DNA from 2 places in the Paracerasibacillus soli genome. Region 2 is predicted to be linked to the other one. Evidence: a T-box and tRNA genes for the amino acid it is inferred to sense, from the RefSeq annotation. Region 2 holds a T-box; the other holds one or more tRNA genes.
What was found. A T-box is a leader RNA that pairs with one kind of tRNA and senses whether it is charged. The one in region 2 lies ahead of argS (arginine--tRNA ligase), so its partner is inferred to be a tRNA-Arg.
Positions count from the first base shown of each region.

Region 1 (8,173 bases), on a different contig from region 2:
TGCTGGTAAAACTGTCGCAATACAGAGTTTTGAAGACTTAGGTTATTATTGTGTGGATAATTTACCGCCTACATTATTACCAAAGTTTCTAGAACTAATGAAAGACACTACAAACAGTATTCGAAAAGTAGCGCTTGTAATGGATTTACGTGGTCGTGAATTTTTTGATACGTTAATTGAGTCATTAGATAGTGTTAGTGACGAAAACTGGCTTGATGAACAAATCCTTTTTCTAGATGCTAAAGATGAAAAACTCGTGAGTCGATACAAAGAAACACGACGTTCTCACCCTTTAGCTGTTGGGGATTTACCATTAAAAGGAATTAAACAAGAACGGGTTATTTTAGACGAATTAAAAGGTAGGGCACAACGTATAATTGATACAACAAATTTAAAACCACGTGAATTACGAGAAAAAATCTTACAAGCTTTCAGTGAAGAAAAACAAGATATTTTTTCTGTGAATATGTTGTCGTTTGGTTTTAAATATGGTTTGCCAATAGACGCTGATTTAGTTTTTGATGTAAGGTTTTTACCAAATCCACACTATGTACCAAATTTGCAGCCATTAACAGGTCTAAATCAAGACGTGGCTACCTATGTATTTAAATGGACAGATACGCAAAAGTTCCAAGAAAAGGTAATGGATCTTTTGCAGTACATGTTGCCGCTTTATAAAAAAGAAGGAAAATCTCAACTCGTTGTCGCTATCGGTTGTACAGGTGGGCAACACCGTTCTGTTGCATTAGCAGAGTATTTTGCAAAACAATTATCAGGTCAGTATATTACACACGTAAGTCATCGTGATATTGATAAAAGGAAGGATCATTAAAATGGGAACGCAGGAAGAACCACGAGTAGTTGTCATTGGCGGAGGAACAGGTATGCCTGTTTTATTACGCGGATTAAAAAGTTTGCCAATCACGTTAACAGCTTTGGTAACGGTAGCTGATGATGGTGGAAGTACTGGGAGATTACGTAGTGAAATGGATATCCCGGCTCCAGGTGATATTCGTAATGTGATTGCAGCAATGTCTGACGTGGAACCAATGTTAATCGAATTATTTCAGCATCGGTTTTCCATGGGGAATGGACTTTCTGGCCATTCTTTAGGTAACTTACTATTGGCAGCAATGACTTCTATTACCGGAGATTTTTTTACGGGCATAAAGGAAATTTCACGTGTACTAAATGTAAAAGGGGAAATATACCCAATCTCTAATGAAAATTTGCTATTGCATGCAGAAATGGAAGATGGGACAATCGTTTCGGGCGAATCAAAAATTCCCTTAGCAAAAAAACGTATTAAGCGTGTATTTTTAAGTCCGCAACCAGCCGAACCTTTAACTAATGCTATTGAAGCAATTGAAAAAGCGGACTTAATTGTTATATCTCCTGGTAGTTTATATACAAGTATTTTACCGAATTTGATTTTTCCACAAATAGATGAAGCAATATTAAATGCAAAAGCAAAAGTAGTATACGTATGTAATGTGATGACACAAGAAGGTGAAACAACGGATTATACAGCATCTGATCACGCCCAGGCGATTATTGACCATGTCGGAAAGAATAGTTTAGATGCAGTGGTTGTCCATAATGAACCAATAAGCAAAAAGATTCAATCGGTGTATGCTGAAGAAAATGCAAAACCTGTACAGTTTGATATTGAGCGCTTAATGGAGATGGGTTTGGAGGTCATTGAGGGAGATATTATTGACCATCAACAATATACATTGCGTCATGATACGAATAAAATTGCAACATTGCTTTATTCGCTTGTGACCAAGACAAGTAAAAAGGGTGAGTAAAGTTGTCGTTTGCTTCAGAAATAAAAAAGGAATTAACAACAATTGAATCTGACCCATGTTGCATTGAGGCAGAACTTGCTGCATTAATACGTATGAATGGTGTTATATCCTTATCACAGCAAAACTATACATTAGACGTGCAAACAGAAAATGCAGCCATTGCACGAAGAATTTATGTATTAATTAAATCGAAATATAATGAACCGGTAGAATTACTTGTTCGAAGGAAAATGAAGCTAAAGAAAAATAATGTATACATTGTCCGTATGAAAAACGGCGTAAAACAGATATTACAAGAATTAGAAATATTAGAAGACCCATATGTATTTCTTCGCTCTATTTCTAAAAGATTTACAAAAGAGGTATGTTGTAGAAGGGCATATTTACGAGGCGCCTTTTTAGCAGGGGGTTCAGTCAATAATCCAGAAACATCTTCGTACCATTTGGAAATCTTTAATATGTATGAGGAGCATAATCATGCTTTGTGTGCTTTATTAAATACATTTGATTTGCGTGCAAGAGAATTGCAACGTAGAAATGGCTTTATTGTATATATAAAGGAAGCAGAAAAAATAACGGAGTTTCTTAACATAATCGGTGCACATAATGCATTATTTAAATTTGAAGATGTACGGATTGTGCGTGATATGCGAAATTCAGTCAACCGGCTAGTAAATTGTGAAACAGCTAACTTAAATAAAACAATTGGTGCTGCCTTCCGACAAATAGAAAATATCCGTTTTATTAAACAGACGGTAGGTTTAGAAGCTTTACCAGAAAAGTTACAAGAAATTGCCACTGTTAGGTTAGAACATGATAATGTGACATTAAAGGAGTTAGGGGAGCTCATTCCAAGTGGTAAAATTTCAAAGTCTGGAGTGAATCATCGAATGAAGAAAATCGATGAATTTGCCGAAAGTATCCGCCAAGGGAAAATAATGTAAATAAAGCTTGGTTATTCGTTCGCTTTCATGGTATAATATCGATAATTTACACAAAAAGAGAACGTGAAGAGGATACTTATTCCTGGGGAGGATGATGATGTTGGTAGAAAGGACAGTAAGGGTTGAGTTGGAGACAGGGTTACAAGCTAGGCCTGCTGCACAGTTTGTACAAGAAGCCAATCGATATTCTGCAAACTTGTTTTTGGAAAAGGAAGGTAAACGAGTAAATGCAAAAAGCATTATGGGACTAATGAGTTTAGCCATTACGGAGGGAGAAACGATTATCCTAACTGCAGATGGACCAGATGAAACCGTTGCTTTAAATAGCTTAATCGAGTTTGTTACAGAAAACAGCGAAAAAGTTTAAAGATAAAAGGCTACGACAAAACAAAAAGGTCAGACCTCCCATTACTTTATGAGGGGGTCTGACCCTTCTATTTCTGAGAATATTTTATTCGGGTTTTCTTTCCAAGATTTTATCAATCAATCCATAGTCAACTGCACGATCTGCTGTCATGAAATTATCACGGTCTGTATCACGTTGGATAACATCAATCGGTTGACCTGTACGATCAGATAAAATTTGATTCATCTTGTCGCGCATTTGCAAAATACGTTTTGCGTGGATTTCAATATCTGCTGCTTGTCCTTGTGTTCCTCCAAGTGGCTGGTGAATCATGATTTCACTATTTGGTAGTGCAAAACGTTTCCCTTTTTCACCTGCAGCAAGTAAAAATGCCCCCATTGAAGCGGCCATTCCGATACAAATTGTTGATACATCTGATTTTATAAATTGCATCGTATCATAGATTGCCATTCCAGCTGTAATGGAGCCACCTGGTGAATTAATGTACAGTGAAATATCCTTTCCTGGATCTTCTGCTTCAAGAAATAGTAATTGTGCTACAATCGCATTTGCAACATTATCATCAATGGCACTACCGAGCATAATAATTCTGTCTTTCAATAAGCGTGAATAAATGTCATAAGCACGTTCTCCGCGGTTTGTTTGTTCAATTACTGTAGGTATTAGTTGCATAAAAAATTCCTCCTATTTACCATAAATTAAATATATTTCTATCATAAACTAAAGGTCAATGAAGGTCAAACGATAAACTTTACCTTCATCATGTTTCATTGTATATATATGAAAAACTCTCTATCCATCATACCCTCTATAAGGACAAAATAAACGATTAAATGAAAAACACTTGAAACAAAAACATTTCCACGATATAATAGCCTATGTGTTTAAAATATATTATGCGCTCGTAGCTCAGGTGGATAGAGCAATGGTTTCCGGTGCCATGTGCCAGGGGTTCGAGTCCTCTCGAGCGCGTTAGTAACAACCTCAATAGTAGCAAGGGTTACGCTAGTGATGCGTCCTTGCTATTTTTCTTTTTTCTTTCAAACTTCTAACCCCGCTTCTAAACACATCTTATTTGTTTTTCGGCAAGAATGAGAATTATTATATTTCAAAGATCTTGTTCTAAAAGCGGAAGAAGGACATCCGCAATAATATTACCCGCGGTTTTAGGAGCAACTTTTCCTGGTAGGCCTAATGCGTGTATGGAATGAATCCCTAATTTGCTAGCTTCCTTGAAATCTACTCCCCCCGGGCTAGATGCTAAATCTATCATAAGACTTGTGGAATCCATTTGTTCTAACGCTTTTTTATTTAATATACGTGCTGGAACGGTATTAATGATGATTTGTTGTTTCGTAAGATAATGCTCTAATTCCTTATAATAAATTGGTTTCATTCCCATTTCCGTAATTCGGGCGGCGTCAGTAGACGAGCGCACACAGACTGTTACATACGCGCCTACTGCCGCAAACAAGCGAGCAACTGTAAAGCCGACTCTCCCAAAACCAAGTACTAAAACATGTGAACGGTGAATGGTATAATTTGTATGATGCATTGCAAGTTCAAGTGTGCCTTCTGCAGTTGGGATAGCATTTAAAATGGCCATATCGTCTCGGTGAAATAAACGTATAAGTTTGTGATCTTTTGCTGCCTCTTGTAAATAATTTCCTGCAATACCTGTGTAAATGAGACAATCCTCTTTTGTCTGAGCAAAAAGTTCTCTCGATACATATAATTCTTCATCGGCATATGGTGCAAGTTCTACTTTACCTTTTTCATTTGCACCGGATACAGGGAGTAATATGGCATCTTGAATTGAAAAATCAATTTGTTTTAATTTCTTACTTTGTACTTTATCCGAAGTGAAGCGATAGTTTTTAAAACCAGCAACTTGAACGATTAACCCTGCTTCTATTAATCGATTCATAACTTCTATGTATCTTGTATCCCCACCAATAACAGCGATTCGCTTATTTTCTAGCATCGTTTTCCTCCTTAACTAATTTTTCTACCCATTATAAATCAATATGCAAGTAAAGCGTGAACCATAACTAAATAGTTGCTCCACTTATTTGAAACGTTTATACTCATGGAAGATAATTGTTAAAGAAGGTGTCTTAATGGAAAATAAAATAATTCGAATTGGTATCGTTGGCTATGGAAATCTTGGGCGAGGTGCTGAGCTAGCGATTGAAAAACAATCAGATATGACATTAGTAGGTATCTTTACACGTAGAGCACCAAGCGATGTGCAACCTGTATTTACAAATACACATGTATATGCTTATGAAGAGCTATCACAATACCAAGATAAAATAGATGTACTTATTTTATGTGGTGGTTCTGCTAGTGATCTTCCGCAAATGAGTCCTGAATTAGTTACGATGTATAACATTGTGGATAGTTTTGATAATCATGCCAAAATAGTTGACCACTTACACCATGTACAAGAGGCTGCTACAAAGAGTGGTAAAGTTGGTGTCATTTCTGTCGGTTGGGACCCAGGTCTTTTTTCTATGAATCGTGTATTAGGTGAAATTGTCATACCAGATGGTGGAACACATACATTCTGGGGTGAAGGATTAAGTCAAGGACATTCAGAGGCGGTTAGAAGGGTTACAGGTGTTAAACACGCTGTACAATATACGGTTCCTATTGAAGATGTGCTTGAAAAAGCTAGAGAAGGAATTGGAGCAGATTTAAGTGCTGCTGATCGTCATAAGCGCGTATGTTATGTCGTAGCAGATGAAAAAGATTATGAAAGAATTGAACAAGAAATTAAAACAATGCCTGATTATTTTGCCCCGTATGAGACAACGGTACACTTTATTAGTGAAGCGCAGTTTTTAAAGGACCATCAAAAAATGAAACACGGTGGTTTTGTCATTCGGTCGGGAAACACTTCATCTGAAAATAAGCAGGCATATGAATTTTCACTTGCACTTGATAGTAACCCAGAATTTACGGCAAGTGTTCTCGTCGCATATGCAAGAGCGGCATTTAAATTAAATCAATTTGGAGAAACTGGTGCAAAAACAGCTTTCGATATCCCACTTTCCTTTTTGTCACCAGAATCCAGAGAAAATATGATAAAAAGATTACTTTAATTACTTTAATATATAAACAAAGCGGGTATGAAATAATTCTACCTGCTTTTTTGTTTTTTATTACAATTTTTTTGTGAGTGAATCGTGGTAATTGCTGCATGAACTGGGAATGATAAATAGAGAAAGTGAAGCTTCAATCAGTGAAAATATGTAGCCAGTTCATTTATGATAAAATGGTTGTTATTTCATTTAGGAATAGTCATTGGAGGGTTTGATGATGAAAAAAATAGCATATTCAGTAATGATACTTTGTGTCATGCTTATGATAACTGCTTGTGGTTCGAATAATGAAGAGGAGTCAGGAATGACCAGTAATCTTTATGATGAAATTATGGAGAAAGGGGTTATCACAGTTGGAACTGAAGGTACATATGCCCCGTTTACGTTTCATAATGAAGCTGGAGAATTAACGGGTTATGATGTAGAGGTTTTTAAAGAGATTGCGAAACGAATGGGAGTAAAGGTAGAATTTGGAGAAACGCAGTGGGATTCGATGTTCGCTGGTTTGAATGCGAAACGTTTCGACGTCATTGCCAATCAAGTTGGTATAAACAAAGAAAGATTAGAGAATTATGATTTCTCTGATCCATACACATACTCTTCAGCAGTTGTGGTTGTCGCAAAGGATAATAACAATATAAATTCGTTTAAGAAATTAGAAGGTAAAAAGTCAGCACAATCTTTAACGAGCAACTATGGTGCAATCGCGGAAGAAAATGGAGCTGAGCTTGTAGCGGTGGATGGACTTGCCCAGGCGATTGAGTTAATCAAACAAGGCCGTGTTGATGTAACAGTAAATGATAAATTAGCAGTACTTAATTATATGAAGCAGCAAGGTGATAAAAATATAAAGATTGTAGCAGAAGGAGAGGATGTTTCAAAAACAGGATATTGTTTTAATAAGGGAAACGAAAAGTTAATAGAGGTTGTGAACGAACAATTAAAAGCAATGCGCGAAGATGGCACATTGGCAAAAATTTCAAAAGAATGGTTTGGTGAAGATGTATCTTCTAAGTAATATTTCTAATACGATAACTTCAGATATGGGGGGATGGGAGTTATTCAAAAACTCGCTTTTACCGATGGTCATTGGTGGAATAAAATATACGATCCCCCTCACACTTATTGCATTTATTTTAGGTTTATTATTGGCACTTGTAACAGCAGTAATGCGCCTGTCTAGTATTCGCATTTTGCGTGTTCCAGCAGCTGTATATGTATCTGCAATTAGGGGGACGCCATTACTTGTTCAGTTATTCATTATATTTTATGGCTTACCAACATTAAACATGACGATATCTCCTTTTCCAAGTGCAATTATTGCATTTACATTGAATGTAGGTGCATACGCTTCGGAAATTATCCGAGCATCAATTGAATCCATTCATAAAGGACAGTGGGAAGCTGGCTATACAATTGGTATGACGAAAAATACGGTATTAAGACGAATTATTCTTCCGCAAGCCGCAAGAGTTTCGGTACCTCCTTTATCAAATACATTTATTAGTTTAGTCAAGGATACTTCACTTGCTTCATTAATTTTAGTGGCTGAGCTATTTAGAAAGGCACAGGAAATTGCTGCAAGGACTTATGATTTCATGCTGCTATATGTAGAGGCTGCATTACTTTATTGGATTATTTGTCTGATACTTTCATTTGTCCAAGGAATCCTGGAAAGACGTCTGGCGCGGTATACTGCTAAATAGATAGGAGAGTTACACATGTTTTTATCAATTAAAGGTCTAGCCAAATCATTCGATAAGCTAGAAGTGTTAAGGGACATTAATTTAGAAATTGAAAAGGGAAAAGTGTTAACGATTATTGGACCTTCTGGTTCAGGAAAAACGACACTATTACGCTGCTTAAATGCTTTGGAACATCCAAATAAAGGTATATTTACTTTTGATGATGGCTTAATCATGGATTTTGAAAATAAAATGAGTA
Region 1 is NZ_JBHLWL010000012.1:12,444-20,616, forward strand. Features, by position in the region: gene rapZ (RNase adapter RapZ) at 1-832, shown strand, start outside; gene mgfK (gluconeogenesis morphogenetic factor MgfK) at 834-1,811, shown strand; gene whiA (DNA-binding protein WhiA) at 1,814-2,755, shown strand; gene ACFFIS_RS03610 (HPr family phosphocarrier protein) at 2,856-3,122, shown strand; gene clpP (ATP-dependent Clp endopeptidase proteolytic subunit ClpP) at 3,207-3,794, opposite strand; tRNA gene ACFFIS_RS03620 (tRNA-Arg) at 4,021-4,094, shown strand; gene dpsA (dipicolinate synthase subunit DpsA) at 4,231-5,106, opposite strand; gene ACFFIS_RS03630 (diaminopimelate dehydrogenase) at 5,243-6,229, shown strand; gene ACFFIS_RS03635 (amino acid ABC transporter substrate-binding protein) at 6,447-7,247, shown strand; gene ACFFIS_RS03640 (amino acid ABC transporter permease) at 7,231-7,935, shown strand; gene ACFFIS_RS03645 (amino acid ABC transporter ATP-binding protein) at 7,951-8,173, shown strand, end outside.
Region 1: it has a tRNA-Arg gene. The T-box ahead of argS (arginine--tRNA ligase) is inferred to sense a tRNA for this amino acid. The anticodon was not compared.

Region 2 (8,173 bases):
TTATATTTCCCGAACACCCCGCCAAGAAAATAAGAAGAATGATCGCGATGAAGCCATATTTCTTAAAAAATGTGAATACAGATCTTTTTTCCATAATATACCTCCCCTAAAATGTGTGAGTAACGTGTTGAGTGGAAGGGGATGTCCGTCGGTATCATCATCAGGCGACTCAATTCGCTTTATCTTCTGAGCAATCCAATCCCTAATTTCTGAAACCTGCTCCACTTGGTTTTCAAAGTGTAAAACATGTATATCAATAGTATGCGCTCGCTTGGAATAAATATTATGGTGTAAATAATGATGCAAGTCAAAGTGGATGAATTTTAATACAGCTAGAGCAGATAAAAACAAACTAATATAAAAATAAAATGGCGATGTCGCTAATAAAAAGTCGGAAACAATTTCAAAAAGCATCTGTATTCACCTCCTCCTAATATCTAAATAAATTGGTTAATTGCTAATAACAGTTTACATATTCTTATGTTAATAAAACAATTTTACATTTTAAATCCTATTCTATATTAAACCATCATACAAGAAATAGAAACATAAAGTAAATAAATTACAACAAAAAGATGTGGGTTTTTCATCATCTCAGTCTTAAGGCGGATTAATTTTCGAACTAAAGGGCGTAGTGATAATAAATGTACTGATGTAGGATAAATATAGAACAGCTAAAGACGAAAAAATCATATTAAAAAAATAATTTTTTTAACTATGGGACTTTAGCAAAATGGGAGGATGAGATGGAATGGAACCGATTATCACGGTGAAGCAATTAAACAAAATGTATAAAAAAAGAAAAACTAAAGAAGTAATTCAAGCAGTTGACAATATTTCCTTTACAGTCCAAAAGGGAGAAATATTAGGGCTGCTGGGGCCAAATGGCGCTGGTAAAACGACAACAATTAAAATGATATGTGGTTTACTTGTACCGGATTCAGGCGAAATCACCATTAACGGGCTAGGGCAAAATGGAAGTCGGTTAAAATCACTTGAACATATCAGCGCCGTACTAGAAGGCAACCGAAATTTATATTGGCGTTTAACGGTGAGGGAAAACCTTGAATATTTTGCAGGTAATCGTGGTATGTCTCGAAAAGATGTGAAAGAGAATGTAGAGCAATTATTAACTTCCTTTCGACTAAAAGATAAGGAAAATGAACTTGTGAATCGATTGTCGCGTGGTATGCAACAAAAATTAGCAATCGCAGTCGCCATGCTAGCTAATAGTGAAGTAATCTTACTAGATGAACCAACATTAGGATTAGACGTTGAAACAAGTTATGAAGTGCGTGAATTATTAAAGGAAATTGTGAAAAAGCATAATCGGACGATTATTATTAGCTCCCATGATATGGATGTTATCCAAGAAGTATGTGACCGAACGATTATTATTAATGGGGGAAAAGTTGTGACAGATGATAAAGTGGAAAATTTATTAAAATTGTTTGATGTTCGTTCTTATACGATAACATTAGGTGCTTTACTTAGTGAAAAACAACAGTTGCTTTTAAAGGAAAAGTTTCCAGTTCACAAATATACTACTGATACAATGCAGCCAACTTTAAATGTGGACCTTTACCAAAGTGAAGCAATATATGATTTATTTCGATTGTTACAAATGGAGCATACCCCAGTTGAAGCCATTGATCGTACAACGGTTAATTTCGAGCAAGTATTTATGAAAATATTAAAGGGGGAAAATAACTATGAAATGGTTTAATCTTTTACAGGCTAATGTACGCAAAGAATATATTGAATTGAAACGGTATTTACCAAATACACTTGCATATATCATTACATTTTATGTTATTTTTTTAGGGATGTTTGCTGGGATTCAAGTAATCGGTGATCCATCCACACAAGACGTAAACACCCAATATATGATTGTGAATTATATCTTTTGGTTTTTAGGAATGCTTGTCGTACAAAATATCGGTTGGGAAATTACGAATGAAGCGATGAGAGGAACATTGGAACAGCTTTATATGTCGCCGTTAGGAGTGTGGCGAATTATGGCATCTCGGTTAATTGCTACTACAGTTATCAACTTTTTCATCATGGTTGCCCTTCTTTATTTATCGATGTTAACAACTAATCAGTGGTTAAATGTAGATGTGATTTCCGTATTACCAATATTTATCTTAACATTATTTAGTATGTTTGGTGTAGGGCTGATGGTTGCTGGAATTTCAATTATATGGAAACAAGTGAATGCCTTTTTGCAAATATTACAGTTTATTATTGCCGGATTGACATTTGTTCCTTTATCTGTTGCACCTTATCTAGCGTATTTTCCATTTGTAAAAGGGGTTGATCTTGTTAGAGGTATTATGATTAACGGAACTCATATTTCTGAAATCGGAGCTGGAGAATTTGCTTTGTTAATCGGAAATGGAATTGTTTATTTTGCACTTGGTCTACTTATTTTTATTTCCTGTGAACGGTTTGCAATGAAAAAAGGATTGCTTGCACATTATTAATTATCTTGTATGGGATAGATTGCTTTTGACAGCTGAAAATATGTAAAACATTCCTTTTTGGGGCATGTACACTAGAATTATTTCAATAAATGGGTACATGTCATATACACCCCTAAGATAAATGACATAGGTTATTAGTGACCTACAAAAGAAAGGGGAAATTATTATCATGAGATGTTGTCGTCGTCATCCACAATGTGGTTGTAGAAAGCGAATCGTTTATCCTACGAAGTTTAATTGCGTTGATGTTTGTACAGAGAGCGAAGTTGAGCACGTCCATCCATCACACACAACTGTAATGAAACATCATTTAGTAAAGAATACACATGTTTTTCCACATTCGACTTCTGTAGTAAATACAACAAATAGTGTGAATCTATATGGAGGGTCGCCTCAAGTTCCGCGCCCACCGCGTCCAAATGTTCCAGGCCCTAGTCCATTTGTTGGAGGAGCAATGATGCCACCAATGGGTTCCGGTATGGGGTCAGCACCAGGCCAAGTAGCAGGAACAATGTCACCAGGAATGAATCAAGGCATGGGTATGGGAATGAATCCAGGTCAAGTCGCAGGTGTTACTTCACCAAACATGGGTACAGGAATGCAAAATTGGAACCAAGGCGGCAAATGGTGCTAAAACAATGAAGGGAAGAGCTGGAGGTTAGAATCTCCAGCTCTATTCATTTTACGACAGCGGACAATCCTGCGTGAGGTTTTCTGAGAACTTGCTTGTGGATGATTTTTGATTATTTTACTTCCATTCTAAATAACAGCGTGCAACACAAAAATAATCAGATGTGATTGGAAGACCCACTTAGAAACATTACATAGGTGAAATTGTGGTACAAATCATGCTAAGCTAGTAATGAAGGCTTCATTTCTCATATGTGACAGCAATATTACGTTTTAGATTTTTATAAAAAGGGAATGAACATGATTGAAAATATTAACTGTAACAGGATATAAACCAATGGAATTAGGTATATTTAAAGAGGATGATCCACGAGTTGTGTTTATCAAATATGCATTAAGAAAACGCCTCGTTTCATATGTTGAAGAAGGGCTCGAATGGATCATCATATCAGGGCAAATGGGCATAGAAATGTGGACTGCTCAGGTAGTGCTTGATTTACAAGATGAATATGATATCAAATTAGGTATCTTCCCTCCGTTTGAGAACCAGGAAAGCCGTTGGCCAGAGCCAATTCAATTTACCTATCAAGAACTTTTAATGTGTGCTGATTTTTATGAACCTATTTATAAGGGAGAGTATAAAGGAGGCTATCAATTCAAGGCGAAAAATCTTTGGTTTATAGAAAAAAGTGATGCTTGTTTATTATTAATTGACGATGAATATCCTGGTAGCGTTCGCTTCTTTTATGAAGAGGCAAAAAAAGGAGAAAACTATCCAATTTATACGATCACACCGATGGATTTAGACGATGCTGTAACTGAAATGCAAATGGATGATCCGAACTATTGGACTTCCTAATTTAAAAATATAGTAGAATTTGAATTGTAGGCTAACGAAGTGAAGGAAGCCACAACTGCATCTCGTATTAATTCTTGCAGTAGTGGCCTAAGCAATTAATCGAAGTTGGCGTTTATCACCATAGAAAGTCTAGTAATTCATCTTGAAATAAGTTTGTATCAATGGTACATTTTTTAGCTTCAATTGCATACTGCCAACCAAAAACTTTAGCTTTTTCTGGGCCTTGAGGGTCAAATTTAGGAGCGTTTTCTTTTGAAGTAATTTTTTCTTGTGGGTGAGCTGTCCAAATTAAATATTCTTTTTGGATGTCTTCTTGCATATTTTGAAATGCCGCTAGTAATTCGCTATCTTTATCAAAAACACCATATATTGCAGGTTCATATGGGGAATCTGCCAACGTCTCATACCATCCTTCTAAAAAAGCAGTATTAACCGGGTAATCTGGTTCAATATCGGCAAAAATTGCGACGCCTTCCGGGATACCTAGTTCTTTTGCAAGTTTTATTGCTTGTTTAGCGTGGTCAATGCCTTGCTTTTTACCTGTGACATCTGACACATGGTTATAGATTACGAGAATCTTTACGTTTTCATCATGTAAAAATTCCACTTCTTCTTTAGTTAATCCGGTAGACACCCCTTCATTATCCCCGAGGTAGCGACCGAAGACCTTTGGCTTTCCAAAATGTTCCACAACACAGGCTAATAATTCATCATTTGCAACCTCTGCAGAGTCAACACCCCAATGGACCTTTTGTTCTTCTTTATTTTTATCTTTTTTGCCCTTGTCTTGACTCTTATCTTTATCTTTACCTTTATCATTGCTCTTATTTTCATCTTTATCTTTATCGTTTTGCTGCTCAGAGTCTTTGTTATTGTCATTATCTTTGCCATCGTCTTTTTCAGTTACAGGTGGATCTTTTGATACTTCATGTTGATCAAAAATGATGACGATAAATAGAGTGAATATAACAGTTGCAAACCCAATCATGAGTATGATCCAACTTTGTTTTAAAAAATTGATTGCAATCCCCCCCTTCATACCACATAATGCAGTATATTGAAAAAATCGGGAAGGTGTGTCAGCATATACTACTAAAAATAGAAATTGAGTCATATAGTTAATAGATATAATGAAACAAGGTGAGAGATAAGGGGGTACTTCCTTGAACTTAAGAAGCGTGATAATCATTTTTTAAATCAGCCATTACTTGGGCTAAAGCAGATATGAGAATGGCTATCGCTGATCCAATAAATAGATATGCAGCAAAATAATCAAGACCTGTGCCATCCCAATTATTTTGGAAGAGTGACAAGCCAATTAAAGTGATGCCAGTTAATGCTCCTAATATTGGCGCAAGATAACGAATAATGAATCGCCTTTTTCGAAAAATAATGGTCCAACTTAACATGATAATAAAAATAACTCCAGCATACATAAAAAAGTTCTGCATTTTTACTCCTCCCTCCATAAATTTTAGATTTCTAAAATAGTGCTGATTCTCTCTGTTAATATGAAACTATTAGGTAGAAGTAAAAGAATCATAATCTTGATGTAAGTAGGCAAAGTTGGTAATGCTAATGCTTTTAACGAAAAATTAGAAAGTGCTTTCAAAAGTAAAATAATGTTGTATGATTGTTGTAAAGTAAAAGATGATTGGAACGATAACATTTTTTAAGAGCCTGTCGAATATCAAGCGCTAATATCATCATAGCAAAGATTAGAATAAAGAGAAAATCTAGTTCAGAAGCTCAGTGTTTAAAAAGTATTAGCTGTACAGCTAAGCCCCTATCTTCATTTCATTGATAAATTAACTTTTATGCTTACATGAATTGACCGACCTCAAACTTATAATAAATAAAGTAAAATTTCGTGCAGTGAGGAGTGGGGCATACAGTCTGCGATAAAATATGAAAGGATGATAATATTGAGAGAAAAAAATAGTGAGCGAGAAGATGATTCTGAAATTTCCGCTAGCTTGCAGTATACGGACCATATGACAGCCATTATTCGTCAGGCTGAAGCAGATGGACATTTTACTGATTTACCTGGAAAGGGAAAGCCACTAAACTTAGGAAGAGAATATATGAACCCATCAGAAGCACAATTGTATAAAACGATGAAGGATAACCATGTTTTGCCACGTTGGGTTGAAGTGGGAAAAGAAATAGAGCAATTAATAAATGACTTGGAAGGACTGGAAGGTAAAGAAATGCAAAGAAAGTTGAAACAAATAAACAAAAAGATAAAGGAATATAACGGAATATGTCCACCTATGTTGCAAAAAAATAAAATACATAGATGAAAAATATGTGGCAATATGATACACTAATCTAAATTAATTGTGAATCCTGTGATGAAGAGAGTAGTAGTGAAGAAAAGTCTTAAGCGAGTTAGGGACGGTGTAAGCCTAATGACATCTTCATAACGAAGCGCACTTCAGAGGAGCAACCTGAAATAGAAGTAGGGTTTAGCCGGTTCAGCCGTTATCGTATCAAGTAACAATCCGGATAGATTTTAGATTTATCCAGGATTGTATAATCAGAGTGGTACCGTGGGAAAAGTCCCGCCTCTATCGTAGAGGCGGGGTTTTTTTAATGTTTCAGTTTAACACATAAGAACGACTAGAATGATAAGGAATGGTAATTCACAATAAAGAGGAGGAAAAATACGTGAATATAGGTAAAGCTTTTGCTAGGGAAATCGAAAAACATGTAGAACATGTACTATCTATGACAGAAATAGAAGCAATGATTGAACAACCAAAATATGACGAACAGGGAGATATCGCCTTTCCATGTTTTCGTTTAGCTAAACACTTCAAGAAATCACCAGTACAAATCGCGGAGCAAATAGCCGCTAAATTAGAACATCCGTTGTATGAAAAAATTATCGCTGTTGGTCCTTATATCAATGGATTTTTGGATAAAAAATCTTATAGTAAACAAATTGTCCAACAAATTATCAATGAGAAAGATCATTATGGCTCTAAAACAATAGGGAACGGGCAAACAATAACGATTGACTTTTCCTCACCGAATATCGCGAAGCCATTTTCAATGGGACACTTGCGTTCAACAGTAATTGGTAATTCACTAACACATATTGCCAAAAAGTGCGGATTTGAAGTCGTAAAAATTAATCATTTAGGTGACTGGGGTACACAATTTGGAAAGCTCATTACGGCCTATAAATTATGGGGATCCGAGACAAGTGTGCAGGAGAATCCAATTCCTGTACTACTAGATTTATATGTGAAATTTCATGAAGAAGCAGATGAAAACGATGCTTTAAATCAAGAAGCACGTGCCTGGTTTAAAAAATTGGAAGATGGAGATAAAGAAGCAACGGCTCTTTGGCAATGGTTTCGTGATGAATCCCTCAAAGCTTTTTCAAAAATTTATGATTTGTTAGATGTATCGTTTGATTCTTATCATGGTGAGGCATTTTATAATGATAAAATGGATGAAACGGTTGACGTATTAAATGAAAAGGGGCTATTAACTTTATCGGAAGGGGCAGAAGTTGTAAAACTTGCTGAACTAGACATGCCACCATGTTTAATCCGTAAGTCTGATGGGGCAACTTTGTATGCAACACGAGATTTAACAGCTGCGCGATATCGTCAAGCAACATATCATTTTTCGAAGGCTATCTATGTTGTTGGTCAGGAACAAACCGTTCATTTCAGACAGTTTTTTTCAGTTTTAGAAAAAGCAGGGTATCAATGGGCAAAGCACATGGTGCATGTTCCTTTTGGATTTATCTTAAAAGACGGTAAAAAGATGTCTACGAGAAAAGGGAAAGTTGTATTATTAGAAGATGTATTACAAGAGGCAATCTCCCTAGCTAAACGGAATATAGAAGAGAAAAATCCGACAATAGAAAATAAGGAAGCTGTTGCGGAAGCAGTTGGTGTCGGAGCTGTCATTTATCACGATTTAAAAAATGAGCGAATGAATCATGTGGAATTTAGCTTAGAAGAGATGTTAAAAGTAGAAGGAAGAACAGGACCATATGTACAGTATACACATGCACGTGCTTGTTCTATTTTGAGAAAAGCTACTGATTTTAATAATGATGTGTTACAAAAATATCGTCTTGGAGATGAACCAGGATTGTCTGATTCGTATAGTTGGCATGTCATTAAACATCTGCGTGATTTTCCACATGTAGTACAACGTGCATTTGATGATTTAG
Region 2 is NZ_JBHLWL010000023.1:1,262-9,434, forward strand. Features, by position in the region: gene ACFFIS_RS09015 (hypothetical protein) at 1-414, opposite strand; gene yidC (membrane protein insertase YidC) at 1-94, opposite strand, end outside; gene ACFFIS_RS09020 (ABC transporter ATP-binding protein) at 752-1,726, shown strand; gene ACFFIS_RS09025 (ABC transporter permease) at 1,713-2,486, shown strand; gene ACFFIS_RS09030 (CotD family spore coat protein) at 2,656-3,120, shown strand; gene ACFFIS_RS09035 (SLOG family protein) at 3,421-3,975, shown strand; gene ACFFIS_RS09040 (glycoside hydrolase domain-containing protein) at 4,091-4,963, opposite strand; gene ACFFIS_RS09045 (YesK family protein) at 5,145-5,426, opposite strand; gene ACFFIS_RS09050 (DnaJ family domain-containing protein) at 5,901-6,278, shown strand; T-box leader at 6,318-6,550, shown strand; gene argS (arginine--tRNA ligase) at 6,646-8,173, shown strand, end outside.